3 regions of the Luteimicrobium sp. DT211 genome follow, and region 2 is predicted to be linked to each of the others. Evidence: riboswitches for the same ligand, from Rfam matches in the RefSeq annotation. Region 2 holds a riboswitch; each other region holds the start of a gene.
The links. A riboswitch is a leader RNA that binds a small molecule or an ion and turns the genes downstream of it on or off. The one in region 2 is predicted to bind S-adenosylmethionine.
Positions count from the first base shown of each region.

Region 1: another riboswitch for S-adenosylmethionine. It lies ahead of ACLQ14_RS16400 (aminotransferase class V-fold PLP-dependent enzyme); the one in region 2 lies ahead of ACLQ14_RS00510 (methylenetetrahydrofolate reductase).
Region 3: another riboswitch for S-adenosylmethionine. It lies ahead of ACLQ14_RS16120 (LLM class flavin-dependent oxidoreductase); the one in region 2 lies ahead of ACLQ14_RS00510 (methylenetetrahydrofolate reductase).

Region 1 covers NZ_JBNCMC010000008.1:88,815-98,219, reverse strand. Annotated here, with positions in the region: gene ACLQ14_RS16420 (MBL fold metallo-hydrolase) at 1-148, opposite strand, end outside; gene ACLQ14_RS16415 (maleylpyruvate isomerase N-terminal domain-containing protein) at 177-818, shown strand; gene ACLQ14_RS16410 (O-succinylhomoserine sulfhydrylase) at 844-2,073, opposite strand; gene ACLQ14_RS16405 (rhodanese-like domain-containing protein) at 2,130-2,561, opposite strand; SAM riboswitch class IV at 2,836-2,978, shown strand; gene ACLQ14_RS16400 (aminotransferase class V-fold PLP-dependent enzyme) at 3,016-4,458, shown strand; gene ACLQ14_RS16395 (VOC family protein) at 4,559-4,948, shown strand; gene ACLQ14_RS16390 (DUF1990 family protein) at 4,958-5,461, shown strand; gene ACLQ14_RS16385 (DUF998 domain-containing protein) at 5,445-6,206, opposite strand; gene ACLQ14_RS16380 (response regulator) at 6,357-7,043, opposite strand; gene ACLQ14_RS16375 (sensor histidine kinase) at 7,089-8,342, shown strand; gene ACLQ14_RS16370 (GNAT family N-acetyltransferase) at 8,369-8,941, shown strand; gene ACLQ14_RS16365 (pentapeptide repeat-containing protein) at 8,951-9,405, opposite strand, start outside.
Region 2 covers NZ_JBNCMC010000001.1:103,201-112,605, reverse strand. Annotated here, with positions in the region: gene metE (5-methyltetrahydropteroyltriglutamate--homocysteine S-methyltransferase) at 1-1,387, opposite strand, end outside; gene ACLQ14_RS00510 (methylenetetrahydrofolate reductase) at 1,384-2,373, opposite strand; SAM riboswitch class I at 2,413-2,516, opposite strand; gene ACLQ14_RS00505 (MerR family transcriptional regulator) at 2,577-3,347, opposite strand; gene ACLQ14_RS00500 (PHP domain-containing protein) at 3,416-4,270, shown strand; gene ACLQ14_RS00495 (NUDIX hydrolase) at 4,280-4,864, shown strand; gene ACLQ14_RS00490 (LacI family DNA-binding transcriptional regulator) at 5,012-5,992, opposite strand; gene ACLQ14_RS00485 (LacI family DNA-binding transcriptional regulator) at 5,989-6,987, opposite strand; gene ACLQ14_RS00480 (carbohydrate ABC transporter permease) at 7,263-8,225, shown strand; gene ACLQ14_RS00475 (carbohydrate ABC transporter permease) at 8,225-9,124, shown strand; gene ACLQ14_RS00470 (hypothetical protein) at 9,121-9,405, shown strand, end outside.
Region 3 covers NZ_JBNCMC010000008.1:31,899-41,303, reverse strand. Annotated here, with positions in the region: gene purL (phosphoribosylformylglycinamidine synthase subunit PurL) at 1-1,762, shown strand, start outside; gene ACLQ14_RS16145 (hypothetical protein) at 1,805-2,842, shown strand; gene ACLQ14_RS16140 (MDR family MFS transporter) at 2,860-4,293, opposite strand; gene ACLQ14_RS16135 (TetR/AcrR family transcriptional regulator) at 4,382-5,011, shown strand; gene ACLQ14_RS16130 (endonuclease/exonuclease/phosphatase family protein) at 5,066-6,094, shown strand; gene ACLQ14_RS16125 (hypothetical protein) at 6,155-6,550, shown strand; SAM riboswitch class IV at 6,673-6,783, shown strand; gene ACLQ14_RS16120 (LLM class flavin-dependent oxidoreductase) at 7,049-8,206, shown strand; gene ACLQ14_RS16115 (NtaA/DmoA family FMN-dependent monooxygenase) at 8,236-9,405, shown strand, end outside.

The DNA.
Region 1 (9,405 bases), on a different contig from region 2:
CGTCGTCGGGCCCGGGGTCCACCACCAGACAGCCGGCCGCGCCGGGGGCGCGAAGCACCCACGTGTTCGTGCCGTCGAGGGTCATGGGTCCGGGGTTGTCGGCGCGGACGAGGGTCGCTGAGGGCGTTACGGCGGTCACGTCACCCATCCTCGCCCGCGCGCGGGAGGATGGTGCCATGACGATCGCGTCCCCCGACCAGGCCGAGCTCTACCTCGCCCGCATCACCGACTCCCACCGCCGCCTGCTCGACGACCTCGACAACGAGCCGCTCGACCCGGCGGCGCCCACACGGCTGCCCGGCTGGACGGTGGGGCACCTGCTGACGCACGTGGCGCGCCACGCGGACGCGACGGCCCGGATGGCCGTCGCCGCGGCGATCGGCGTCACGACGGAGAAGTACGTCGGCGGGTCCGCGGGGCGGGCGGCCGAGATCGAGGCGGGGGCCGGCCGGGACTGGGCGGCCATCGCCGCGGACGTCGAGGTCAGCGCGGTCGCGTGCGACGTCACGCTCTCGGCACTGCCGGACGAGGTCTGGACGGGCGAGGTCTCCACGCCCGCGGAGAGCTACCCGGCCATGCGCCTGCTGACGTCCCGGTGGCGCGAGCTCGAGGTGCACCGCTTCGACCTCGGCGGCGACCACCACAGCGGGCAGTGGCCCGGGGACTTCGCGCGCACGTTCCTGCCCGACGAGCTCGCGCTCCTCCCGACGCGCGCCCCCGGGGTCGAGGTCCCGGACGGGCTCGCCGACCACGAGGTCCTGGCCTGGCTGCTCGGCCGCGGCGGCCCGGACCTGCCCGAGCTTCCCGCCTGGGGCTGACGGCCGGCCCGCAGACGGCCGGCGCTCAGCGGGCCGCGAGCGCCTGCTCGACGTCCTCGATCAGGTCGAGCGGGTCCTCGAGCCCCACGGACAGCCGCACGGTCGTCTCCGCGATCCCGACGGCGGCCCGCCCCTCGGCGCCGAGCTTGCGGTGCGTCGTGGTGGCCGGATGGGTGATGAGGGACTTGGCGTCGCCGAGGTTGTTCGAGATGTCGACGACCTGGAGCGCGTCGAGGAACGCGAACGTGCGCTTCTTGGCGTCCTCGGGGTCGGTGCCGTCGGGCACCTCGAGGTCGAACGTCACGACGGTCCCGCCGCCGGTCTGCTGCGCGCGGGCCAGCTCGACCTGCGGGTGCGAGTCGAGGAACGGGTACCGGACGCGGCCGATCCCGTCGAGGGGCTCGAGCGCGGTCGCGACCTGCAGCGCGGCGTCGTTCTGGGCGCGGACCCGGACGGGCAGGGTCTCGAGGCCCTTGAGCAGCACCCACGCGTTGAACGCGGACAGCGACGGCCCGGTGTTCCGGACGAAGGTCTGGACGGGGCCCTCGAGGAACTCGGCCGTCCCGAGGATCGCGCCGCCGAGCACGCGGCCCTGGCCGTCGATGTGCTTGGTGGCCGAGTACACGACGACGTCCGCGCCGAGCTCGAGCGGCTTCTGCAGCACGGGGGTCGCGAAGACGTTGTCGAGCACGACGACGGCGCCCGCGCGGTGCGCGAGGTCGGTCACCGCGCGCACGTCGACGAGGTCCTGCATGGGGTTGGACGGCGTCTCGAAGAACACGACGTCGGCGGGGGTCGCGAGCGCCTCCTCCCACTGCGAGAGCACGTGCCCGTCGACGTAGTCGACCGTGACGCCCCACTTGGCGAAGATCTCCTCGTAGATCACGACGGTCGAGCCGAACAGCGCGCGCGCCGACACGATGCGCGAGCCCCGCCCGACGAGCGCGGCGAGCGACGTGAAGACCGCCGACATGCCGGAGGCGGTCGCGTAGCACGCCTCGGCGCCCTCGATGAGGCGCAGGCGCTCCTCGAACGTGTGGACGGTCGGGTTGCCGTAGCGCGAGTAGACGAACCGCTCCTGCTCGCCCTTGAACGCCGCCTCGGCGTCGGCCGCGGAGTCGTAGACGTAGCCCTGGGTGAGGAACAGTCCCTCGGACGTCTCGGCGTAGTCGGAGCGGCGGTGGCCGCCGCGGACGGCGAGCGTCGCGGGCCGCGCGGTCGCGGGCAGGGGGCCGCGGCCCGACCCGCCGAACAGGACCTCGTTGGCGCGCGGACCGGTGGGGACGCCGCCGGCAGGCAGCGGGGACGGGCTCACGACTGCTTCCAGGGGAGGCCGGCGACCTTCCAGCCCTCGCGGTCGCGGATGCCGCCGGGCCCGGGCGCGCCCTCGAAGCCCTCGAGCACGTTGTACGACGGGCCGATCCCGGCCTGCGTGGCGAGGCGCGCGGCGCCGATCGAACGCTGGCCCGAGCGGCACAGGAACACGACGGGGCCGGCCTCGACGCCGGCCGCCTGGAGCGAGTCGAGGAACGCCGGGTTGGGGCGGCCGTCGCCCGTGACCCACTCGTCGAACACGGTCTCCTTGCCGAGCTCGGCGGTGTCGGGGACGCCGATCGCGCGCCACTCGCCGTCGGTGCGGACGTCCACGAGGACGGCGGCCGGGTCGTCGCGCAGCAGCTCCCAGGCCTGCTGGGGGGTGAGGTCGCCGGCGTAGCCGTCGGCGGGTCGGGCGGTCACGCTCATGAGAGGCCTCCTCCGGCGCGCCGCGGCGGGCGCGCCCCATCGGTCGTGGCGTTAGCACCCTCGACCGGGCCCGGCGGCTCGGGGCGGGACGCCCCGAGAGGTCACGGGTCCGCGGGTTGCTGCGGCGTCGTCGTGCCACGTCACTCGGCCGCTCCGGATGGACCTAGCGATCGTACGTGACCCGGCGGGCGCCCCAGCCCTGCCGGTCTCACATCGCGAGACGATGCGCCCGCTCGTTGACACTTCTCGCCGCGCTCGCGGACCATGGACGCCAGGTCATGAGCGCCAGCGACCTCCGCGCCCCAGGGGGCACGGAGGGCAAGCCCCGGCTCGCTGGCCGGCAACCCTCCCCTCGCGGCGGGGTGCCCCGGGTGACGACCAGGCCCACGCCGTGGCGGCGTCGGGCAAGCGCGGGGTAGGCCGACGGCCGTGCCCCCGGACCGCTGGAGGCACCATGACGACCACCGACACCCTCACCTGTCCCGCCCCGGCCGCGCAGGTCGCCGGGCCGCTGCTGCCCGTCGTCGGGTCGGACACGCTCGTCCCGCTCGTCGACGGCCGGAGCGTGGCCTACGCCAACCTCGACGTCGCGGCGTCCGCGCCCGCCCTGCGCTCGGTCGCCGACCGCGTGGCCGAGGTCCTGCCCCTGTACGCGAGCGTGCACCGCGGCGCCGGGTACCTGTCGCAGGTCTCGACCGCGCTCTACGAGGCGTCCCGCCAGGCGATCGGCGCGTTCGTGGGAGCCCGCCCCGACGACGCCACGATCGTCGTGCGCAACACCACCGACGCGACGAACCTGCTCGCCGGCTGCGTGCCAGCCGCCGCCGACGGCGGCCCGGGCCGCGTGCTCGTCCTCGACGCCGAGCACCACGCGAACCTGCTGCCGTGGCGCGGCGAGAGCGGTGCCGCGGTGCGCGCCACGACCGTCGAGGCCGCCCCGACGGTCGCCGCGACGCTGGACGCGCTCCGTGCCGCGCTCACCGGCGGTGCCGCCGACGGCGACCCGTACGCGCTCGTCGCGATCACCGGGGCGTCCAATGTGACGGGCGAGTCGCTGCCCGTCGCGGACGTCGTCGCCGTCGCGCACGACGCCGGCGCGCGGCTCTTCCTCGACGGCGCCCAGCTCGTCCCGCACCGCCGGTTCTCGCTCGCGGCGACCGGCGTCGACTACGTCGCGTTCTCCGGGCACAAGACGTACGCGCCCTACGGCGCGGGCGCCCTCGTCGGCCGGCGCGACTGGCTCGACGTCGGCACCCCGTACCTCGCCGGCGGCGGCGCCGTCCGCAACGTCACCGTCGACGACGTCGCCTGGCACCCCGCGCCCGCGCGCCACGAGGCCGGGTCGCCGAACGTCCTGGGCGCGGTGGCGCTCGCGGCCGCGTGCGGGACGCTCGGCGAGCTGGACCCCGACGCCCTCGTCGCCCACGAGCGCGCGCTGCGCGACCGGCTCGTCACGGGCCTCGAGGCGATCCCCGGGGTGCGCGTCGTGCGGGTCTGGGGGGACGCCGTCGACCCGGTCGGGGTCGTCACGTTCTCCGTGGACGAGCACGACCCGGGCCTGGTCGCCGCCTACCTGTCCGCGGAGCACGGCATCGGCGTGCGCGACGGGCGGTTCTGCGCCCACCCGCTGCTGCGGCGCCTCGGGCACTCGGCGGGCGCGATCCGCGCGAGCGTCGGCGTCGGGACCGGCGGCGAGGAGGTCGAGCGGCTGCTCGGCGCCCTCGAGACGTTCGTGACGGACGGGCCGGCCGCGCGCTACGCCGTCGTCGACGGGCTGTGGGTCGTCGAGGACGACCCCCGCCCGCTGCCGGAGGCGTCGGGCCTGTCGGGGCTGGTGGCGACCGCCGCGGCGGGCTTCATCGCCGAGTCGGCGGGCTGCGGGCCGGCGCTGGACTGAGGATCACCCGGCCGCGGTCTCCCGGTCCGCCCGGCGGCCTCCTAGCCTGGGAGGAGCGGCCGGACGGCCGAGGGTCGGTCGGCCCGCCGTGGAGGGTGTCATGCTCACCGACCACACCGCGATCCCCGTCCTCGCCGTCACCGACCTGGACCGGGCACGGACCTTCTACGAGGGGACGCTCGGGTTCCCGGCCCCGCAGACCGGCCCCGACGGGGTGGTCTACCGCACGCCGTCGGGCGGCTTCCTCGTCTACCCGTCGTCGTTCGCGGGGACCAACAAGGCCACCGCGATCTCGTTCCAGCTCCCGCTCGACGCGTTCGACGCCGAGGTCGCGTCCCTGCGGTCGTCCGGCGTCGAGCTCCTCACCTTCGACATCCCGGACGGGACGTGGGAGGACGGCGTGCTCGTGGACGGCGACGCCCGCGCCGCCTGGTTCGCGGACCCGGACGGGAACATCCTCAACGTCGAGACCGGCATGGCCCTGGAGTAGCCTCCACGCGTGCTCCCCGACCCCCGCCTCGCCTGGCCCGGCCCACCGCTGGCCCGCGCCCGCGCGCTGCACGTGAGCGGCGTCGTCGGGCACGGGGAGGCGGAGTTCGCGCGGGCCGCCGAGGCGATCGCCACGTGGCGCATGCACGACGGCGCCGGCGTGCGCGTGCGCGACACCTCCGGCGCTGCCCCGGCGCGCGCGGAGGTGGGGGTGCGCGTCCGGGTCCGGCTGGGTCCGCTCCCGCTCGGCGGCACGTGCCGCGTCGTCGACGTCGGGAGCGACGGGCGCTCCGCGTGGGTGACCTACGCGACCGAGCCCGACCACGCCGAGCGGGGCACCGAGCGCTTCGCCGTCCTGCTCGACGACGACGGCGACGTCCGGGGGGACGTCGCCGCGTGGTCGGAGCCGCGTGCCTGGCCGCTCCGCGTCGCCTGGCCGCTCGGGCGCGTCGGCCAGCGCGTGATCGCGCGCCGCTACCTGCGCGCCCTGGCCCGGCTCAGCCGGCCGCGGTGAGCCGCGTCGTCGGACGGGTCGCCCGGAGCACGCCGACGCCGAGCGCGACGATCCCCGCGGCTCCGAACGCCGCCGTGAGCCGCTCGAACAGCCCGCCCGGACCGTCCGAGCTGAAGACGCCGGTCGCGGCGAGCAGCAGGAAGAGCACGACGCCGAACCAGCGCGTGGGCCGCGCCCACGACGCCCACCGGGGGAGCCGGCGCATCGCGGCGGCGAGGACGAAGGTCGAGGCGACCATGACCACCAGCCCGAGGGTCGTCAGGGTGCTGTCGAGGGTGCCGCCGAAGTTCGCGACCTGGTCCGACGACGAGCACGTGGGGTCGGCCCGCTGGCACGCCAGGCGCTCGAACGGGGTCAGGAGGTCGCCGAGCCCGAAGACCGACAGGGCGAGCAGCACCGAGCCGATCCGGGCGGGGAGGCCCGCGGCGCGCAGCGCCGGCCACAGCCCGAAGCCCACGAACCCGAGCGCGGCGACCCCCGCCGCCGTGATCACGGTGAGCAGGAACCAGGCGTGCGGTGCCGTCACCGCGTACATGTCGCTGACGGAGTGGTCCACGGCGCTGTAGCCCGGGAGCTGCCACGTCCGGGCGATCAGCCAGGCGGCCACGAACGCGACGTGGGTGGCGATCACGGCCCACGACCAGAAGCGCGCGCGGCTCCGGGCGGCGGGGCGGAGCTCGGCAGCGCTGAGATCGGTGGTGCCGAAGTCGGTGGTGCGGGTGGTGCTGGACGTCGTCCGAGACATGAGGACGCCTCCCGTTCCGAGGTCTGTGTGACGGGCGTCCGCAGCTGCGATCGCCTCGTCCACGACGCTACGGAGCGGCGCCCCGGCGATCGTCACCCCCGGGTGGACAGTTCGCCGTCCCCCTCCGGGGGACGCGTCCGGCGGCCCGCGTCACCCGTCTGCCGAGACCAGCCCCAGCCGGTACGCGAGGACGACGGCCTGGACGCGGTCGCGCAGGTCCAGCTTGGTGAGGATGCGCGAGACGTAGGTCTTGACGGTCTCGCGGCTCACGACGAGCTCCGCGGCGATCTCCGCGTTCGACAGCCCCCGGGCGATCAGGGTGAGCGCCTCACGCTCGCGGGGGGTCAGCACGGCGAGGGGACCGTCGTCCGCGGGCGCCGGGGCGGACGGCCGGAGCCGGGTCGCGTACCGCCCGATGAGCTGGCGCGTCACGCTGGGCGAGATGAGCGACTCGCCGGCCGCGACCGTGCGGACGCCCTCGACGAGCTGGTCGGGGGTCGCGTCCTTGAGCAGGAAGCCGCTCGCGCCCGCGCGCAGCGCCTCGTACACGTTCTCGTCCGTGTGGAACGTGGTCACGACCAGCACCTTCGCCGGCGTCGCGGCGTCCGGCCCGGCCAGGAGGCGCGTCGCCTCGATCCCGTCGATCCCCGGCATGTGGACGTCCATCACCACGACGTCGGGCTGCAGCTCGCGGGCGAGCCGGACCGCCGCGGTGCCGTCGGGGGCCTCGCCCACGACGTCGAACCCGTAGCCCGCGAAGATGGTCGCGTAGCCCGCGCGGACGAGCGCCTGGTCGTCGCAGACGAGCACGCGGACGGGGCGTTCGGGGACGGTCATGGACGCTCCCGGGTCGGGGTGCGCGCACCTGCGTAGGGTGAGCGCGTGAACGTGGGGGAGCGTACCGGAGCGCGGACGCGCGGTGTCGAGAAGACGCTGCGGGACCGGTGGCGGGCCTGGCCCGTGACCGCGCGCGACGCGGTCCTCGCCGGGGCGCTGGCCGTCGCGGCGTACGTCCCGGGCGTCGCCCTGCAGGGCATCGCGTTCGCCGAGCTTCCCGAGCACCGGGCCGGCGCGCTCCGGGTGCTCCTCGTCCTACTGCAGACCCTGCCGCTCGTGGTCCGACGCACCCGGCCCGCGGCGAGCCTCGCCGTCGTCGGCGTCGCCTTCGCGGTCGACCAGGCCGTCGGCTACCCGCCGACCGTCGCCTCGCTCGGCCTCCTCGTCGCGCTGTACAGCGCGGGGGCCTACCAGGAGCGGCGCCGCGTCCGGGTCGCGGTCGCGTCGGTCGCCGGATACGTCGCGCTCTGCGCGGTGGCGGACGGCCGCGGGTCTCCCGACCACCTCGTCGACTTCGTGTCGTTCGCGCTCGTCCTCGTGCTGTGCTGGGGCGCGGGCTCCTGGATGCGGTGGCGGGCCGTGGCCGAGACCGAGCGACGACGGCGCGAGGCCGCTGCCGCCGTCGTCGACGAGCGGGTGCGGCTCGCCCGCGAGCTGCACGACGTCGTGACCCACCACGTCACCGCCATGGTCGTCCAGGCCGACGCGGGCCAGGTGGTGCTCCGCCCCGGCTCCGCGGACGACGGCCCCTCGCGCGAGCGCGTCCGCGACGGCCTCAGCGCGATCAGCATCACGGGGCGCCAGGCGCTCGGCGAGCTGCGGCAGCTGCTCGGGCTGCTCCACGCGGACGGCAGCACCGGCGGGCCCGGGCTCGCTGGCCTGCGCGACCTGGTCGAGCGGGCGCGGTCGGGCGGCCAGCGGGTCGAGCTCGTCGAGGCGCCCGACGACGACGCCGGCGTCCGGTCCGCGGGCGCCAGGCTCGGCCCCGCAGGCGAGCTGGCGCTGTACCGCGTCGTCCAGGAGGGGCTGACGAACGCCGTCAAGCACGCGGCGGGCGCGCGCACGACCGTCCGGCTGACCGCCGCCGACGAGGACGTGGAGGTCGAGGTGAGGACGCACGGCCCCGCCGCCGTGACGCCGTCGGCGGCGTTTCCTTCCCTGGTCGGCGGCGGACGTGGGCTGGCCGGGCTCCGCGAGCGCGTGGCCGGGCTCGGCGGCGAGCTCAGCGCCGGGCCCACGCCCGACGGCGGGTTCGTGCTGGCCGCTCGGCTCCCGGTCACCGAGACGCGCCCTGCCTGACGCGGGCGCCGTGGTGGGATGAGCCCGTGGACCACGACCTGACCCTGACCGGCCACGGGATCGCCCTCCGCCCGCTCCGGCCCGACGACGCCGGCGCACTGCTCGCGCTCGTCGACGCCGCGTCCTGGCAGGGCTTCACGAGCCCGCCCCCGCAGGACGAGCCCGCCATGCGCGACTGGGTCCGCGGGTCGGTGGAGACGCCGGCCAGGCTGGCGTTCGCCGTCGTCGGGCAGGGCGGGGAGGTGCGGGGGACGACGTCCTTCTACGACCTGTCGCACGACCAGGGGCGCGTCGAGATCGGCAGCACGCTCTACGGGCGCGCGTGGTGGGGCGGCGCGACCAACCCGGCCGTGAAGCTGCTGCTGTTCACGCACGCGTTCGAGACGTGGGGGCTGGCGCGGGTCGCCCTGCGTGCTGACGCGCGCAACGCCCGGTCGCTCGCCGCGATCGAGCGGCTCGGCGCCGTCCGCGAGGGAGTGCTGCGCTCGCACCGCGTCGCGGGCGACGGGACGCGCGGGGACACCGTGTACTTCTCCGTGCTGGCCGACGAGTGGCCCGCCGTGCGCGCGGGGCTCGAGGCGCGGCTCGCGGACGCCTGACGCGGCGCCTCAGTCCTCGATCGCCAGGCCGACGTGGTCAGCGAGCGCCGGCAGGAGGTCGAGCGCCTGCGGCCCGGTGACGCGGGCGCCCCGTAGACCGGCGACGCCGCGCAGCACCCGGAGCGCCCCGGTCGCCAGCCCCGTGAGGTCCGCGCCCGCGAGCGTCGCGCGGTCCAGGACGAGCTCGCGCACCGCGACGTCGCGCAGCACGAGGCCCTTGGTCCGCGCGCCGGTCAGGTCGAGCTCGCCGACGGTGACGCCGTCCAGGACGACGTCGGCGAGCCGCGCGTCGCGCAGGTTGAGGTAGTCGACCTTGCCGCCCGTGATCCGGACCCGCCGCCAGTCGGCGTCGTACGCCTGCACGCCGCCCAGGCGCGAGTCCCGCACGACGACGTCCAGCCAGTCGCCCGACGTGACGTCGAGCGTGGTCGCGCTCACCGTGTCGAGCGTGGTGTCGCTGAGGC
Region 2 (9,405 bases):
ACGACCCGATCGTCGTCGTCGGGAGGGGCGGGAGGGACAGGCGCGAGGCCTGCTCGGCCACGCGCGCGTCGTGCTCGCCGCGCTCGAAGTCGTGGCGCGACAGGGCGGCCGTGCGGGCGCGGACGGCGTCCACGCGGACTCCGGCCGCGTCCCGGCGGGAGGCGACCGCGTCGGACGACGCCCGGACCTCGTCCGCGACCGCCTCGCGGCCCTCGGCGAGGGCGCGCGCGAGCACGGCCACCTCCGCGCCCTTCTGGTCGGCGAACGCGAGCCACGCGTGCAGGTTCGCATCGAGCTGCTCGTCCTGCCAGCGCTCTGCGGCGACGTCGTGGGGGACGTGCTGGAGCGACGTGGACGTGCCGACGACGACGTCCGCCGCCCCGAGCGAGCGCGCCCGGTCGAGCAGGTCGAGCTTCGCGGACAGGTCCGCGCGCCAGATGTTCCGGCCGTCGACGACGCCCGCGACGAGCGTCTTCGACTCGAGCCCGGCCACGGGGCCGTCGGGGAGCGAGCCGCGCACCAGGTCGAGCGCGACCGCCTCGACGTCCGTCGTCGCGACCGCGGGCAGCGCCGCGCCCAGGTCGCCGTACGACGCCTGGAGCAGGATCGCAGGCCGCTGCGTCTCGTCGAGCTCCGTGGCGAGCGCGCGGTACGCCTCGGCGACAGCGGCGTGCACGGCCTCGGGCGTCACGTCCGCGGTGTCGGTCAGGTGGTCGGCGACGAGCCCCGACTCGTCGAGCTGGACCCACGTCGCGCCCGCCTCGCGCAGCTCGCGCAGCAGTCCCGCGTACACGGGCAGCAGGTCGGCCAGGCGGGACAGCGGCGAGAACCCGGCGGGGGCGTCGTCGTCGGGCTTGGCGAGCAGGAGGAAGGTCACCGGCCCGACGACGACCGGCCGCGTCTCGTAGCCCTCGGCCCGGGCCTCGGTCACCTCGGCGACCAGGCGAGACGCGTCGAGCGTGAACGCCGTGCCCGGGCCGATCTCCGGCACGAGGTAGTGGTAGTTCGTGTCGAACCACTTGGTCATCTCGAGCGGGGCTCGCTCGCCGGCGTCGCCGGAGGTCCCACGGGCCGCGGCGAAGTAGGCGTCGAGGCCGGTCAGCCCGTCGAACCGGCGGGGGAGCGCGCCGACGGTCACCGCGGCGTCGAGCACCTGGTCGTAGAAGGAGAAGGTCTCCGGGATCGCTCCGCCCGTGCGGGACAGGCCGAGCTCGGCGAGCCGGGCGCGTGCGCGGGAGCGGAGCGCGGCGGCCTGGGCCTCGAGCTCGCCGGCGTCGGTGCGGCCGGCCCAGAAGGACTCGACGGCCCTCTTGAGCTCACGGTTCGGGCCGATCCGGGGGTAGCCGAGGATCGTGCCGGGAGGAAGTGCGGTACTCATGTCAGTCATCCGTCTCTCTCGGTGGATGCGCTGACCCGCGGCCCTCTGGCCAGGTCCGGCGCTTCGGTCGCGCCGCCGCCGAGGTGGACACCCTCGAGCAGGTCCAGTGCAGCTTCGTGCTTGTTGTACGTATAGATGTGCAGCCCGGGCGCGCCGGCGTCGAGCACCGCCTGGGCGAGCTCGACCGTGCGGGCGACGCCGATGGCGTGGCGTGCCGCGTCGTCGGGCGCGGCCTCGAGCGCGGGGAGCACGTGGCGGGGCACGGGGACGCCGGTGAGCTCCTCGACCCGGTGCAGCCGCCTCGGCTCGGTCATGGGGAGGATGCCGGCGAGGATCGGGATCGTCACGCCCTCGGCGCGCGCCTCGTCGACGAACGCCACGTACTGGTCGGCTTCGTAGAAGAGCTGGGTGATCGCGAAGTCCGCGCCGGCCTGCTGCTTCTCGAGCAGCCGGCGAGCCTCCTGGGCGGGCGTGGTGCCGGCCGCGGGGTTGCCGGCGGGGAACGTCGCGACGGCGATCGTGAGCGGGCGCGCCGCCGACCGCAGCGCGTTGCCCGGGTGGGCGGCGCAGCGCTCGGCCTCGACCTCGCGCAGCAGGGCGACCAGGGCGTCCGACGACGCGAGCCCGTCCGGGTCGGGCTGCCACTCCGGGTGGTTCACGGGCGGGTCGCCGCGCAGCGCCAGGAAGGACCGGACGCCGTCGGACAGGAAGTCGTCGATCACCTCGGCGACGTTGTGCCGCGACGCCCCGACGCAGGTCAGGTGCGCGATCGGCAGGACCGGCGTCTCCCGGAGGAGGCGCGCGACGACCTCGCGGGCCGTGTGCCGGTCGGTGCCCGCCGCGCCGTAGGTCACGGAGATGAAGTCGGGGCGCGCGGCGACGAGCCGCTCGGCCACGCCCCAGAACTTGGGCGCGGCCGACGGGTTGCGCGGCGGCATGAGCTCGAAGCTCACCGTCGGGCGGCTCGACGCCAGGGACGCCAGGGGGACCGTCATGCGGATACCCCGAAAACAATTGCCTCTACGAACACTGTCACTCCATCGGACCTGGCGTTAGCACCCTCGTCCCGCGGGAGGCTTCCGTTGGGGGGTTGCTGCGGTGTCGACGAGCCAGGACTCTCGACCGCTCTGGATGGTGACGTCGATGCTACGCGCCGCTCATCCAGCGGACCAGCGTTCGTCCGGGAAATGAGACGCCGCTACATCCGCCTGGCCTCGACGAACGCCGCCAGAGCATCCCGCACGAGGGTCGCGCCGTCGGGCCCGCCGTACGTCGCCGCGAACCGCGGGTCCGCGACGTACGTCTCCGCCAGCCCCACGACGTACGCGTCCGGCGCACCCGCGCCGTCGGGCGTCCGCGGGGTTCCCGGGATCGAGGAGAGCCACGCCACGTGCTCGCGCGCCAGCTCCTGGGCCTCGTCGGACGTCGGGTCGACGCCCCGCTCGGCCGCCTCCCGCCACGCCGCGATCCGGTCCGCGCTGCGCTGGTGCCAGGCGGCGCGCTCGTCGTCGGACAGCTCGCGCCACCACGTGTCGCTCCGCGTGTACGCGTCCGTGCCCCAGCGCTGCTCGACCTCCTCGCGGTACTGCGTGTGGTCGAAGCCATCGAACATGCGCTCGGCCATCGGTTCCTCCCCGTCCTCGATCGCGGCGACCGTGCGCTCGACCGTGGCGATCTGGCGCGCGACCCGCTCCTGCTCGGCGCGCAGCCACGCGGCGTGGGTGCGCAGGGCACGGACCTCGTCCGGCTGGCTCTCGAGGGCCCGCGCGATCTGCGGCAGCCCGAGACCCAGGTCCCGCAGCAGCAGGATGCGCTGCAGGCGGACCAGGGCGTCGGCGTCGTAGTAGCGGTACCCGTTCGAGCCGATCCGGCTCGGCCGGAGGAGGCCGACGTCGTCGTAGTGACGCAGCGTGCGGCTCGTGGTGCCCGCGAGGCGTGCGACCTCCTGGATCGACCGTTCCGTGCTCATGGGTTCGAGCGTAGAAGTTGACGTCGCGTCAAGGTCAAGCGACGGCCCGCGGTGGCAGGATCGGTGAGATGGAGCTTCCGGCCGACAGCCACGTCCACAGCGAGTGGTCCTGGGACACGGGAGGGCCGGCGTCGGACGCGTTCGGCCGGATGCGTGCCACGTGCGTCCGGGCGGTGCGGATCGGCCTGCCGGCACTCTTCTTCACCGAGCACCTCGACCTGCCGGCCACCTGGCGCGCGGAGCCGCAAGACCTCATGCCGCATCAGCGGGACCTCATCGACGACGGTGGTCGCGTCGACTTCGCCCCGCTCGACGCCGCTGGCTACCTCGAGGCCGTCGACCGCGTGCGGCACGACTTCCCCGGTCTGCGCGTGCACACCGGCGTCGAGCTGGGGCAGCCCCACCGGGTCGCCGCCCAGGTCGGCCGGTACATCGACCTGAGCCTGGTCGACCGGGTCCTCGGCTCTCTCCACACTCTCGACCTCGGCGACGGACCGGCCGAGCCCAGCACGCTCTTCCGGGAGCACGACCCGGCGACCGTGATGACCGCGTACCTCGCCGAGGCCCAGGTCATGGTCGAGGACTCCGACGACTTCGAGGTCGTCACTCACCTCGACTACGCGGTCCGGCTGTGGCCGACGGACTCCGCGGGGCCGTTCGACCCGCGCGCGTTCGAGGACGAGCTCCGGGCGGCGATGCGTGCGATCGCCGGGTCCGGCCGGGCCCTCGAGATGAACACGCGGCGACTGTGGCCGTGGATGCCGCAGTGGTGGGCCGAGGAGGGCGGCAGGACGGTGACCTTCGGCAGCGACGCCCACACCCCCGACGCGCTCGCCGGGAACTTCCCGGAAGCCACCGCGATGCTCGAACACCTCGGCTTCACGCCCGGGAGCACGCCCGAGGACTTCTGGGTGCGCCGCTAGGGTCGAGCGGTGAGTGTCCCCACCGCCCTCCCTGCCGCCGATCTGTCCCAGACCCTGCGCACCTGGCCCGCGCCCGACGACGACCAGTCGGCCCTCCGCGACGCGTACCTCGCGTTCTTGGCCGAGCGGGGCGAGGGGGCGGCCCGGCGCGACGGCGGGCCCGAGCACCTCACGGCCAGCACGTTCGTGCTCTCCGAGGACCTGACGCGCGTGCTGCTCTGCTACCACCGCAAGGGGCAGTTCTGGGTGCAGCTCGGCGGGCACGTCGAGCCGACCGACGCGTCCCTGCCCGAGGCTGCGCTGCGCGAGGTCCGCGAGGAGTCGGGGCTGGTCGACGTCCGCCTCGTCACGACCGAGCCCGCCGACCTCAACCGGCACGAGCTCGCCGGTGCGTTCGGTGCGTGCCGTGCGCACTGGGACGTCGGGTACGTGGCGTTCGCGTCACCCGCCGAGACGGTGGTGGTCAGCGACGAGAGCGAGGACGTCCGGTGGTTCGACGTCGACGCGCTTCCGGGCGAGGTCCCCGAGAACCTGCCCTCGCGGGTCGCCTACGGCGTGGGGCGAGCGAGGGCGGCGCTCAGCGCCCGGCCCTGAGGCCGTCACCGGCCAGCGCGTCCCACGCGTCGTCCTCGACCTGCGCCGTGGCGAGGACCCCGGGAGAAATGCGGGCGATCTCCTGCGCGAGTCGATCGAAGCGTGTCTACCTGGTCAGCATGGCGCCGGCTCGTGCGAGGCATCGGATCAGGTGACGGTCGGCTGGGGTGCGGCGGTGGACTCGCGCACCACGAGCTGCGTGGGTAGTGCGGTCGGCACGGTCCCGGGCCGCAGCAGGACGTCGACCGCGAGCTCGGCGCCGCGGGCCCGCGGCACGGACACGCTGGTCAGCGGGTTCGCGAGGGTCGCGACGTCGAGGCCGTCGAAGCCGATCACGCTCATGCGGTCCGGCACGACGACGCCGCGTGCCGTGAGCCGGGAGACGAGCCCGAGCGCGGTGATGTCGTTGTAGGCGATGACGGCGGTGCTGCCGGTCGCGAGGAGCGCGTCGGCGACGGACACGCCGCCCTCGAACTGGTCGGCGACCGGCCCCAGCACGACCCTCGCCGGCTCGGCGACCTCCGCCTCGTACGCGCTCAGGCGGGCCCGGGCGTTCCAGGAGCCGGCGGGGCCGGACACGTACGCGATCCGCGGGTGCCCGAGCGCGCGCAGGTGCGAGACGGCCTGCCGCATCCCGTCGTGCAGGTCCGCGGTCACGCTGGGCAGGCCCGGCACCTCCCGGTGCAGGACCACGGTCGGGACGCCCTGCAGAGCGGCGACGAGGCGTTCGTCCTCGGCCCACGGGGAGCACAGCACGAACCCGTCCACGTCGCGGCGCATCATCTCGATCGCCTCGATCTCCGCCTCGGCGGACAGGTTCGTGTCGGCGATGTAGACGGCGTGCCCGCGCCCGCGCGCCCGGTTCTGGGCACCCTTGGCGATCTCCGCGAAGAACGGGTTGCGCAGGTCGGGGACGAGGAGCCCGAGCGCGTTCGTCCGACCCGTCGAGAGGTTCCGGGCGGCGCTGTTGGTGCGGTAGCCGAGGCGCGCGGCGGCCTCTTCGACGCGCCGTCGGGTCGCGTCGCTCACCGTCCCCTGGGGTGTCAGGGCTCGGGAGACCGTCGAGGCGGAGACGCCGAGGTCCGCGGCGACGTCGTGGATGGTCGCGCGGCCGCTGCGGGCGTTCATGCCGCGCGCTCCGGGGCGGCCACCGCGCGCGTGCTCTGTCGGACGACGAGGTGGGTCGGCAGGACGACGGCGCGGTCGGGGACCGGGCGTCCCTCGATCAGGTCGACGAGCATGTCCACCCCCGCGCGTGCCGACGACACGAGCGGCTGGGCGACCGTGGTCAGCGCGGGCGTCGCCATGGCAGCGACCGGGACGTCGTCGAACCCGACGACGCTCACGTCCCCGGGCACGCGCACGCCGCGTGCGGCGAGCCGGTGCAGCAGCCCGAGCGCCACGACGTCGTTGAACGCGAGGACCGCGGTGGCGCCGCTCGCGACCACCAGGTCGCCGCCGGCGACGCCGCCCTCGAACCGCGCCGGCACCTGGCCCACGGTCCTGATCGCGACGCCCGGGGGGAGGTCCAGCGCGTCGAGCGCGGTGCGCCGGAGCTGGGCGGACCAGGACTCCTGCGGGCCGTCGAGGTAGGCGATGTCCCGGTGGCCGAGCGCGACGAGATTGTCGACGAGCAGCCCCACGCCTTGGGCGACGTCGCTGATCACGTAGGGCACGTCGTCGCTCGTGTGGTGGAGGAGCACCGTCGGGCCCTGGGAGGTGAGGCTGCCGAGCTGGTCCTCGGGCGTGCGCGGCGTGCACAGCAGGCTGCCGTCCACCCGGTCCGCGAACGACTCGAGCATCTCGCTCTCGGCCCGCGGGTCGTCGTCGGTGTCGGCGACGAGCACGAGGTAGCCGAGCTCGTGCGCCCGAGCCTGGGCCCCACGGACGAGGTCGGCGAAGAACGGGTTCGTGAGGTCGGGGACGATCATCGCGAGCTTCTTGGTGCTGCCGCCGCGCAGGCTGCTGGCCCAGTTGTTGCGGGCGTAGCCGAGCTCCTCCGCGGCCTGCCGGACCCGCTCGAGGGTCTCCGGATCGACCGGTCCCGACAGCGTGAACGCCCGCGACGCGGTGGACGCCGACACGCCCGCGCGCCGCGCCACATCGCGAATCGTGACTGCCATCGGCGCTCCTTCGAGGACGGGGGTCGAGCTCTGGCGTCACTCTATGCCATCGGTTCCATCGACGTCTCACTGCGCGGCGGCGCAGGCAGCAGCGGTGGCCGTGCCGGTTCGCAGGGTGTCCGGGACCAGCGGCGCGGAGCGACGAGTGCAACTTCCAGGGACGGGGTTGCACTCGGGTGGAATCAATGCAACCCTTCCCATCGACGAAGCAGTCATCCGACGACGCAGTCGGCCCGCCCGGTGCGGGACCACCATCTCGACGGGGAGTTGATCTCGTGGCACTGACCACCGCCGTGCAGCCCGCCCGGGCGCGGGGCGCAGCCCAGGCAGCCGGCTCACGCGGCAGGCGAACCGGCCGCGGTTCCGGACGCTCGGCGCCGTACGTGTTCATGACGCCGTGGATGCTCGGCGCGGTGCTCCTGACCATCGGCCCGATGCTCTACTCGCTGTACCTGTCGTTCACCGACTACGACCTCTTCGGCGCGCCCTCGTGGATCGGGCTCGGGAACTACCGCGAGATGGTCTCCGACCCGCAGTTCTGGGCGTCGGCGTGGGTGACCGTGCGGTACGTGCTGCTGTCGGCGCCGCTCAAGCTCGCGCTCGCCCTCGGCGTCGCGCTCCTGCTCGCCCGCCCGCGCAAGGGCCTCGGCTTCTACCGGTCCGCGTTCTACGCGCCCAGCCTGCTCGGCGCCTCGGTGTCGGTCGCGCTCGTCTGGCGGGCGCTGTTCTCGGACGGAGGCACGGTCGACCGCGGACTCGACGCCGTCGGCGTCCACACGGGCGGGTGGGTCGACAACCCCTCGTACGCGCTCTACACGCTCGTGCTCCTGGCCGTGTGGCAGTTCGGCGCCCCGATGGTGATCTTCCTCGCCGGCCTCAAGCAGATCCCGCCCGAGCTCTACGAGGCCGCCTCGCTCGACGGCGCCGGGCCGTGGCGCCGGTTCCGCAGCGTCACGCTCCCGATGCTCTCGCCGGTGATCTTCTTCAACCTCGTGCTCGAGATCATCCACGCCTTCCAGGCGTTCACCGGCGCGTTCGTCGTCAGCGGCGGGCGCGGTGGCCCCGCCAACTCGACCCTCTTCTACACGCTCTACCTCTACCAGAAGGGCTTCACCGACTTCGAGATGGGCTACGCGTCGGCGCTCGCCTGGGTGCTGCTCGCCGTCGTCGGCATCGCGACGCTCGTCGTCTTCAAGACGGCCAACTTCTGGGTCTTCTACACCGCCGAGGAGAAGTGATGGCCGCCCAGAGTCTCGCCCCCGCGCCGGCAGCCACGTCCCCCGCCGCCGCGTCGGCCGCCTGCAGCCGCCGCGCCCGCGGGTTCGGCTGGCACGTCATGATGGTGCTCGCGCTCGCCGCGCTCCTCTTCCCGCTCGCCTGGCTCGTCTCCGCGTCGTTCAAGTCCAGCGGCGAGATCCTCACCACCACGAGCTTCTGGCCGAAGGAGCTCACGCCGAGCAACTGGTCGGACGCGCTCGAGGGCGCCGGCGGGCTCACGTTCTGGCAGCTGCTCGCGAACTCGCTGATCCTGTCGTCGCTGACCGTCGTCGGGAACGTGCTCTCGTGCGTGCTCGCCGGCTACGCGCTCGCGCGGCTCCGGTTCCGCATGCGCGGCCTGTTCTTCGCGTTCACGATCGTCACGCTCATGCTGCCGATGCACGTCGTGCTGATCCCGCAGTACATCATCTTCCAGAAGCTCGGCCTGATCGGGACGTTCCTGCCGCTCGTGCTGCCGAAGTTCCTCGCGACCGAGGGCTTCTTCGTGTTCCTCGTGATCCAGTTCGTCCGCGGCATCCCGCGCGAGCTCGACGAGGCCGCCCTGGTCGACGGCGCCGGGCCCTACCGGACGTTCTACTCGGTGATCCTGCCGCTCGTCCGACCCGCCCTGATCACCACCGCGATCTTCTCCTTCATCTGGAGCTGGAACGACTTCTTCGGCCAGATGATCTTCCTCAGCAAGCCCGACACGTACACGCTCCAGCTCGGGCTCCGGCTGTTCATCGACCAGTCCAGCACCTCGGCGTACGGGCCGATGTTCGCGATGTCGGTGCTCGCGCTCCTCCCGATCTTCCTGTTCTTCCTCGTCTTCCAGCGCTACCTCGTGGAGGGCGTCGCGACGTCGGGGCTCAAGGGATGAGCGCACCCCTGAGGTGGCTGCGCCGCCCCGACGCCCACCGCACCTACTCCGGGCGGTTCGTGGCGTTCACGGACGCGCTGCTCCTCGGCGCCCTCGTGGTCGTCGGCTCGCTGCCCGTCATCACCTGGTTCGTGGCGCTCGCGGCCGGGGCCGACCTGGCCCGCGCCCGCGAGGAGGGCGACGTGACCGTCGGCGTGCGGACCTACGCGTCCCGTTGGGTGGCGGCGCTGCGGTCGGGCGCGTCCGGCGTCGTCGTGCCGACCCTCGCCCTGGTGCTGCTG
Region 3 (9,405 bases), on a different contig from region 2:
CAACGCGCTGTGCGTGGGCGTGCTGCGCCACGAGGACATCCACCTCGCGAACGCGACCGGCGTCGGGAACAAGGTCGTGCTCTTCGGGGCGCGGACGGGCGGCGACGGGATCGGCGGCGCGTCGATCCTCGCGTCCGAGACCTTCGAGGACGGCGTCCCCGCCAAGCGCCCCAGCGTGCAGGTCGGCGACCCCTTCATGGAGAAGGTCCTCATCGAGTGCTGCCTCGAGCTCTTCCAGGCGCACGTCGTCGAGGGCATCCAGGACCTCGGCGCCGCGGGCATCTCGTGCGCCACGTCCGAGCTCGCGTCGAACGGCGACGGCGGCATGCACGTCTGGCTCGACGACGTCCTGCTGCGCGACCCCACGCTGACCGCCGGTGAGATCCTCATGTCCGAGTCGCAGGAGCGCATGATGGCGGTCGTCACGCCGGACAAGCTCGACGCGTTCCTCGCCATCACCGGCAAGTGGGACGTCGAGTCGTCGGTCGTCGGCGAGGTCAACGACTCGGGCCGCCTCACGATCGACCACCACGGCGAGCGGATCGTCGACGTCGACCCGCGCACGGTCGCGCACGAGGGCCCGGTCTACGAGCGCCCGTACGCGCGCCCGGCCTGGCAGGACGGCCTCGCGGCCGACACCCTCGGCTCGGCGGCAGCGCAGCAGCACTACCCGCGCCCGACGTCGGGCGACGACCTGCGCCGCACCGCCCTCAAGCTGCTCGCGAGCCCCAACCTCGCGTCCAAGGCCTGGGTGACCAACCAGTACGACCGGTTCGTCCAGGGCAACACGGCCCTCGCCCAGCCCGACGACGCCGGCGTGGTCCGCGTGGACGAGGAGACCGGGCTCGGGGTCGCGATCGCGACGGACGCGAACGGCCGCTACGCCAAGCTCGACCCGCGCGCGGGCGCGAGGCTCGCACTGGCCGAGGCCTACCGGAACGTCGCGGCGTCGGGCGCCCGCCCGCTCGCCGTGACCGACTGCCTGAACTTCGGCTCGCCCGAGGACCCCGACTCCATGTGGCAGCTCGTCGAGGCGATCGAGGGCCTCGCCGACGCGTGCCGCGAGCTCGGCGTCCCCGTCACGGGCGGCAACGTGTCGCTCTACAACGGCACCGGCGAGCCCGGCCAGATCGACTCGTCCATCCACCCCACCCCGGTCGTCGGCGTGCTCGGCGTGCTCGACGACGTCGCCCGCGTCACGCCGTCGGGCTGGCGCACGCCCGGCGAGACGATCTACCTGCTCGGCACCACGCGCGCCGAGCTCGACGGGTCCGCGTGGGCCGACGTCGCGTACGCGCACCTCGGCGGCGTGCCGCCGCGGGTCGACCTGGGCGCCGAGCGGGCGCTCGCGGACGTGCTCGTGCAGGGCGCGCGCGACGAGTTCGTCGAGGCCGCGCACGACCTGTCGGAGGGCGGGCTCGTCCAGGGGCTGCTCGAGGCGAGCCTGCGGTTCGGGGTCGGGGCGCGCGTGTCGATCGACGCGCTGCGTGAGCGGGACGGCGTCACGGCGTTCGAGGCGCTGTTCTCCGAGTCGACCGGGCGGGCGCTCGTGGCCGTGCCCCGCGGCGAGGAGCAGCGGCTCGTCGACGCGTGCACCGCGCGCGGCGTCCCCGTCCTCAAGCTGGGCGTCGTCGGCTCGGCCGAGCCTGAGTCCGGGGCGGGGGACGCGGAGGAGTCGCTCGTCGTCGACGGGCTGTTCACCGTGCCGCTCGGCGAGGCGCGCGAGGCGTTCGAGGGCACGCTGCCCGCGATCTTCGGCTGACGTCCGGCACCTGACCGGATCGCGCGCGGCGAGGAGGCCGGCATGGGGTTGTTCGGGAGGCGGCGTGCCGCGGACCCGTCGTCGTGGGACGAGCTGTGGGAGGCGCTCGCGCCGCTCGGCGGTCGGCTGACGCCCGAGGCGGTCGCGCGGTGGGAGGACGTCGTCGCGACCTCGCCGCCCGCGTTCCTCGAGGCCGCCTCGGAGCAGCTCGGCTACGCGTACCGGCTCCTCGGGACGGAGGCGCACGCGCGGGAGATCGAGCACGGCGCGTTCGCCGGCACGGGGGAGCCCTTCGCCGCGGGACGCTTCGCGCGGGTCGTCGACGCGGTCGTCGCGGCGGGCCCGGAGGCGGTCGCGCGCGTCGCCGCCGACCCGGGCGCGATCCGCTCGTACGCCACCGCGGTGCCGCTCCTCGACCCGGTCCTCGCCTACCGCGGCGCGGGGCCCGTGACGCTCGCGGTCGAGCTCGGCCGGGCGCGCGAGCGGTCGAGCTTCGAGCGGGGCGCCGAGCTGCGCGCGCCCCGGGCCGCCCGGCGCGCGGTCCTCTCGCCCACCGACCTCGACAAGGACGCTATGAAGGCGTGGCCGAGCCTCGCGGGCCGGAAGCCCGAGCGCGCCTGGGCGGGGATAGCGGACCCCGAGGAGCCGTGGCTCGACGTCGACGCGTCGAACCTCGACGACACCCCCGGCGTGTGGGCCGACCCCGAGGCCTTCGCCGAGGGCCGGAAGATCCTCGACGCGCCCGGAAGCTGGTTCACGGCGGGAGCCGCGGCCGCGGAACGGCTCTTCGTCGCCCTCGGACCGGACGGCCTCGGCGTGGAGGCGCGGGCGTCGTCGGTGGGGCTCGTGTCGCTCGAGCTGCAGCGGCCGGGCGACGGCGCCGAGCCCCGCACCGAGGCGGAGCAGTCGGTGGAGGTGCTGACCGTGCCGGTCACGGTCGACGCCGGCGACGAGGCCGTGTCGGGGGCGGAGGCGCGCGCCGACGTGCTCGTCCGCGCCTGCGCGCGCCGCCTGCTCGAGCTCCCGCTCGTCGCGACGCCACAGAACCTGGAGACCTTGGCCCGACTCGCCGGAGGCTGAGACGGCCGCGCGGTCCGTCACCGGCGCGCCACCACCTTGCCCGGCAGCACGAGGGCCGGGACGAGCGCCACCAACGTCAGGGCGACCGCGGCCCAGAACGCACCCCGGAAGGCACGGGTCGTGCCGTCGTCGAGCAGGGACTGCAGGACGACCGCGACGATCGCGGTCCCGAACGACGCGCCGACCTGCTGGGCGATGCGGGTGTTCATGGTGGCGTGCGGGATGTCCTCGCGCGGGACGTCCTGGTAGGCGACCGCCATGGGCGGGATGATCACGGCGCCGATCCCGACGCCGCGGACCAGCAGCACGACCCCGAGCCACCAGAGGCTCGTCGCCGGTCCGGCGAACGCGAACGGGATCGTCGCGACCGCGGCGAGCACGAAGCTGCCGATCGTGACGGCGCGCGCGCCGAAGCGCTCGACCAGGCTTCCGGCGACGAACCGGGCGGCGAGAGCCCCGACGCCCTGCGGGATCATCAGCAGCCCGGCTGCGAGCACGCTCTCGCCTCGCAGGAGCTGGTAGTAGAGCGGCAGCAGGAACATCGCGGCGTACATGGCGGCTCCGGCGGTGAACAGGACCGCGGACGCGCCGCCGAGCGACCTCAGGCCGAGCAGCCGGATGTCGACGACCGGCTGGGTCGCGCCGGGGTGGAGCGCCCGCGCGACGAACGCGCCGAGCAGCAGGACGCCCGCCACGAGCGGCACGAGGACGCCGGGGTGCCACGGCCCGCCGTCCTGGGCGAGCTGTGACAGCCCGAGCAGGATCCCGGTGAGCGCCGGCGCGAGCAGGGCCAGCCCGACGACGTCGAGCCGGGCGCGGCCCCCGCCCGGGGCCGGGCGGTCGGCGGGGAGGAACTTCCACGCGAGCACGAGCCCGACGGCAACGAGCGGGACGTTCACGAGGAACAGCCACCGCCAGCTCAGCGCGTCGAGGATCACGCCGCCGATCACGGGGCCGAGGATCGGGCCGAGGGCGATCGGCATGCTCACGGCAGCCATGAGGCGGCTGCTGACCCGGCCGCCGGCGGCGCGGACGGCGAGCGTCTGCATGAGCGGGAAGATCAGGCCGCCGCCGAGGCCCTGCACCACGCGGAACGCGATCAGGCTCGTGTCGTCCCACGCCACGGCGCACAGCACCGAGCCGGCGACGAACAGCAGGAGCGCGGCCATCCAGACGCGTCTGCCGCCCCACCGGGCCTCCGCCCAGCCGGTCACGGGGATCGCGACGGCCATCGCGAGCAGGTAGCCCGTGGTGACCCACTGGATCGTGGACGTGGTCGACCCCAGGTCGACGGTCAGCGTGTGGATCGCGAGCGTGACCATCGTCGAGTCGAGGATCGCGGCGATCCCGCCGACGACGAGCGCGAGGAGCGCGTGGCGCACCGCCGGCGGGATCGCGGTGCTCGGTGCAGCGTCCGGCGTGGGGGTCGGCACCGCGGCGGTCTGGGTCATCGTCCAGCCTCTCTCGTAAGAGTTGAATCCTTCTCTTATGAGGCTAGGCGCGGTTGCTAAGAAAGGCAACCCTCTCTAATCTGGGAGCGTGTCGACCGAACCCGTCCGACGTCGCCGCCGAGGCGCCGAGCTCGAGGCCGCCCTGCTCGACGCCGCGTGGGACGAGCTGACCGACGTCGGCTACGCGCGGCTCACCATGGAATCCGTCGCGGCGCGTGCGGAGACCGGGGTCGCGGTCCTCTACCGGCGCTGGGCCAACAAGGACGAGCTCACGCTCGCGGCGCTCGAGCACCGCCGCACCACCACCCGGGCCGACCTCCCCGACACCGGCAGCCTCCGGGGTGACCTCCTCGCGGCGCTGCGGAGCATGAGCGAGTCGAACGCGGCGTTCTGGGTCGTCGTGACGGGGGCGGCCTTCTCGGGCTTTCTCGCCGAGAGCGGGCTGACCCCGGGCCAGGTGCGCGAGCGGATCCTCGGCGAGGGGGCGGCTCGCCGCGTCGACGCGCTCTACCGGCGGGCGCACGAGCGCGGCGAGATCGACCTCGACCGCATCCCGACCGCCGTCCTCACCCTGCCGTTCGACCTCGTGCGGCACGACCTGCTCATGGCCCTCGCGCCGCTGAAGCCGGCGCGGGTCCGCGCCATCGTCGACGAGCTGTTCCTGCCCCTCGTTGCGCACTACGGCGGAGGTTCGGGAGAGGTTCCGGGCGGGGCCTGAGCGCGGGCCCACCGGAGGCGGATCGCGGGTGTGTGGCGGCCTACGCTCCTCGCCATGGACGACGTTGCCGCAGGTCAGGACCTGCAGTCCCGCGCCGGACGGGGCCGGGCGGCGGCCGCCGGGGCGCTCGCGCTGCTGCTCGCGCCCGCCGTCGTCGTCACGCTCGCACGCGCGGTCGGGTACGACCGCCGGACGCCGTTCGCACAGCTCGTGAGCGTCACGCCCTGGTTCGGGGCGTGGGCGCTGCTCGTGGGCCTCGTCGCCCTGGCCGTGGCGCTCCTCGCCCGCCCGCGCCGCGCCCTGCTCGTCGTGGCGGGCGTGGCGGGGTTGGTCGTCGTCGTGCAGGCCGTGTGGTGGGCGCCGCTGACGACCGCCGGCCCCGCGCCCGACGCCGCCGCCCCGGCGCTGCGGGTCATGACGGTCAACGCGTTCCTCGGCCGGGCGGACGCGGACGCCGTCGTGCGGACCGTACGCGACCAGCACGTCCAGGTCCTCGCCGTCGAGGAGCTGAGCGCCGGGCTGCTCGACCGGCTCCACGACGCGGGCCTCGACGAGGCGCTGCCGCACCGGGTGACCGGCTCGGTCGGCACCGGGAACCGGGGGAGCGGGCTGTGGTCCGCGCTGCCCCTGACCGACACGGACGCGGGCGAGGACACCTGGTTCGCCATGCCGTCGGCGACCGTCGCCGTCGGGTCGGCGGGGGCGCCCGTCCGCGTCACTGCCGTCCACACCGTGCCGCCGTCCGTGGGCTCGACGTCGATCTGGACGTCCGACCTCCGCGCGGTCCGGGACCGCTTGGCGGGCGGCACGACGGCGCAGCTCGCGCTCGGCGACTTCAACGCGACCCGCGACCACGCGGCGTTCCGTGCCGTGCTGGGGGACCGGTTCGCCGACGCCGCGGACCTCGGCGGCCGGGCGACCTTCACGTGGCCCACGAACCGCGCGTTCCCGCCCCTCGTCGGCATCGACCACGTCGTCGCGGACCGGGCGGACGCCGTCAGGGACGTCCGGACGGTCCGCGTCCGGGGCTCGGACCATGCCGCGCTCCTCGCCACCGTCGTGTTCGCGACGCCGAACGAGTGACGCGGGTCACATCGGACTCGTAGACTCGAGAGCACAGGGGCGGACCGAAGGCGGTCACCGATGAGCACGGTGCACGATCTCTGGCGGCGGGTCACCCGGCGTCGCCATGCGGAGGACGGGCACGGCCCCGACCGGGCCGGTCGCCTCTCCGCCGTCGAGGTCGAGGCCGTCGAGATCGACCCCCTCGCCACCCTCGACGTCCAGTTCCGGCTCGCGCTCGCGGCGGCCGAGGTCCGGCGCATCGAGGCCGACCCGGCGCTGTACGCGCGGGCGCACCACTGGCGGGCCGCGGTGCTCGCGTACGACGCGCTGCTGCGTGAGGCGTGCCGGCTCGCGGGCGTCGACGACGAGGACGTCGTGGACCCGCCCGCCCCGCTCGATGCCGACGCGCCGCGCGCCCAGGAGGCCCGGCTCCACGAGGAGCTCGAGCTGACGTCGCGCGGCTGGAGCTGGTGAGGTCTCGCACTGCGAGACGGTGTGACGGCTTCCAATCTGCACCCGGACTCACTCGTCCACCTGGCGGGACGGACGGGCGATCCTTCTTGACCAAATCGATCAAGATTCCTACGGTCGTGCCAGGTCAAGAGTTCCAGCCATCGGCCCCGGCCGGCTGGACGGCAACCCCGCGCGCCGCGGGGTGCCCCGGGTGATGACCTGGTCCCCGCGAACGACGGGGGCAACCTGCGCAGGCCCGAAGGGCCAGGAGGAGACATGACCACGATGCCCCGCCTCTCTGCCGTCGCTCCCCGGATCCGCGCCGCGCACCGCGCGGCGTGTTGTCGCGCGACGCACCGTCGCCCGCGCGACTGAGCCGCCCCTCCACCGCTCTGGCACCACCGCTCACGCGACCATCGCCGTCGGGCCGACGGCGCCCGGTCCTCACCCTCCCCACCCCAGCCCGCCGCGGGTGCCGCACGCCTCCGCGCGCCCGGGCGCCCCCGACCAGGAGTCCTCATGTCCTCTTCGTCCCCCCGACACCTCCACCTGGGCGTCGACCTCACCGACGTCGGCGCGCACGCCGGCGTCTGGCGCGCCGAGGGTCCCGTCGCGCCCCGCCCCTTCGACGCGGCGCGGCTCGCGGGCCTCGTGGCGACTGCGCAGCACGGGTTGCTGGACTTCGCGCTCTTCGACGACGCGTTCACCCTCCGGCCGCAGCGCGGGGCCTCGCTCCAGGGCCGGCTCGACGCGGCGCTCGTGAGCGCCCGGCTCGCCCCGCGGTCCGCCGGGATCGGGCTGGTCGCGACCGTCGACACCACGCACACCGAGCCGTTCCACGTCTCCAAGGCGATCTCGACCATCGACCACGTCTCCGCCGGACGCGCGGCGTGGCAGGTCGGCTGGTCGACGGACGCGGCGTCCGCCGCGGCGTTCGGGCGCCGCCCCGCCCCCGACGAGGTCGACGCGCTGCGCGAGGCCGAGGAGGCGATCGAGGTCGTCGAGCGGCTCTGGGACTCCTGGGAGGACGACGCCGAGATCCGGGACGAGGCGACCCACCGGTTCGTCGACCGCGACAAGCTCCACTACGTCGACTTCGAGGGCGTGCACTTCGCCGTCAAGGGCCCGTCGATCACGCCGCGCTCGCCGCAGGGCCGGCCCCCGGTCGTCGTCCGCGCCGACTCGCCGCTGAGCCTCGACCTCGCGGGCCGCCGGGCCGACGTCGTGCGCGTGCGGGCGACCCAGCGCGACGACGCGAGGGCCGTGCGCGAGGAGGTCCGCGAGATCGCCCGCGAGGCCGGGCGCGACCCCGATGCGGTGCGCGTGCTCGTGGACCTGGGGGCCGTCGTCGGGCAGGACCGGCGCAGCGCGCAGGAGCGGCTCGACCTCCTCGCGGAGCTGGGCGGCGACCGCGGCGGCCTGCCCGAGGGAGGGCTCACGCACGTCGGGACCGCCGTCGACCTCGCCGACCTCCTCGAGGACTGGTTCGACGCCGGCGCCGCCGACGGCTTCACGCTCCGGCCCGCGTCCCTCGACACCGACCTGCGGGCGATCGTCGGCGGGACCGTCCCCGTCCTCCAGGCCGACGGCGTCTTCCGTCAGGCGTACCCCGGGACCACGCTGCGCGACTCGCTCGGGCTGCCCCGGCCCGCGAGCCGCTACGCCGCCGCCCAGTGACCCCCTCGCGCAACCGGAGACCCGCCACCATGACCGCCGAGAGCACCAGCCGCCCCCGCAAGCAGATCCACCTGGGTGTCCACTTCCCGGGCGTGAACAGCACGACCGTCTGGACCGACCCCCGGTCGGGCAGCCAGATCGACTTCTCGTCCTTCGAGCACCTCGCCCGCAAGGCCGAGGAGGCCAAGCTCGACTTCTTCTTCCTCGCCGAGGGCCTGCGCCTGCGCGAGCACAAGGGACGGATCCACGACCTCGACGTCGTCGGCCGGCCCGACACCCTGCCCGTCCTCGCGGCGCTCGCCGCGGTGACCGACCGGATCGGCCTCGCGGGCACCATCAACACGACGTTCAACGAGCCGTTCGAGCTCGCCCGCCAGTTCGCGACCCTCGACATCCTGTCCGAGGGGCGCGCGGCGTGGAACCTCGTGACCAGCTCCGACGCCTTCACGGGCGAGAACTTCCGCCGCGGCGGCTACCTCGACCACGCGGACCGGTACCGGCGGGCGGCGGAGGTCGTCGAGGTCGCGCGCACGCTCTGGGACTCGTGGGACGAGGACGGCCCGCGGCCGTTCGAGCACACGGGCCCCCAGTTCGCCGTCCGGGGGACGTTCACGACGCCGCGCGGCCCGCAGGGCCACCCCGTCCTGTTCCAGGCGGGCGACTCGGGCGAGGGACGCGACTTCGCGGCCGCGACGGCCGACGTCATCTTCTCGATGCACTCGACCTTCGAGGACGGCCAGGCGTTCTACCAGGACGTCAAGGCGCGGGTCGAGGCGAACGGCCGCGAGCGCGACGCCCTGAAGATCATCCCGGCGACGACGGTCACGATCGGTGACACCGCAGCAGAGGCCGAGGAGCTGGCCCGCGAGGTCCGGCTCGCCCAGGTCCCCGGCCCGACGGCGATCGCGTTCCTCGAGCAGGTCTGGGGCCGCGACCTCACGTCCTACGACCCCGAGGGCCCGCTGCCCGACGTCGAGCCCGACTACGAGAACCAGGCCATCACGCGCGGCCGGGTGCGGCACGCCGACCCGCGCGAGGTCGCCCGGACGTGGCGCGGGCTCGCCGACGCGAACGGCTGGTCGATCCGCGAGCTCGTCCTGCAGCTCACCTCGCGCGGCGGGTTCGTCGGCACCCCGACCCGCGTCGCCGACGAGATCGACCGGTTCGTCCAGGAGGACGCGAGCGACGGCTTCATCCTC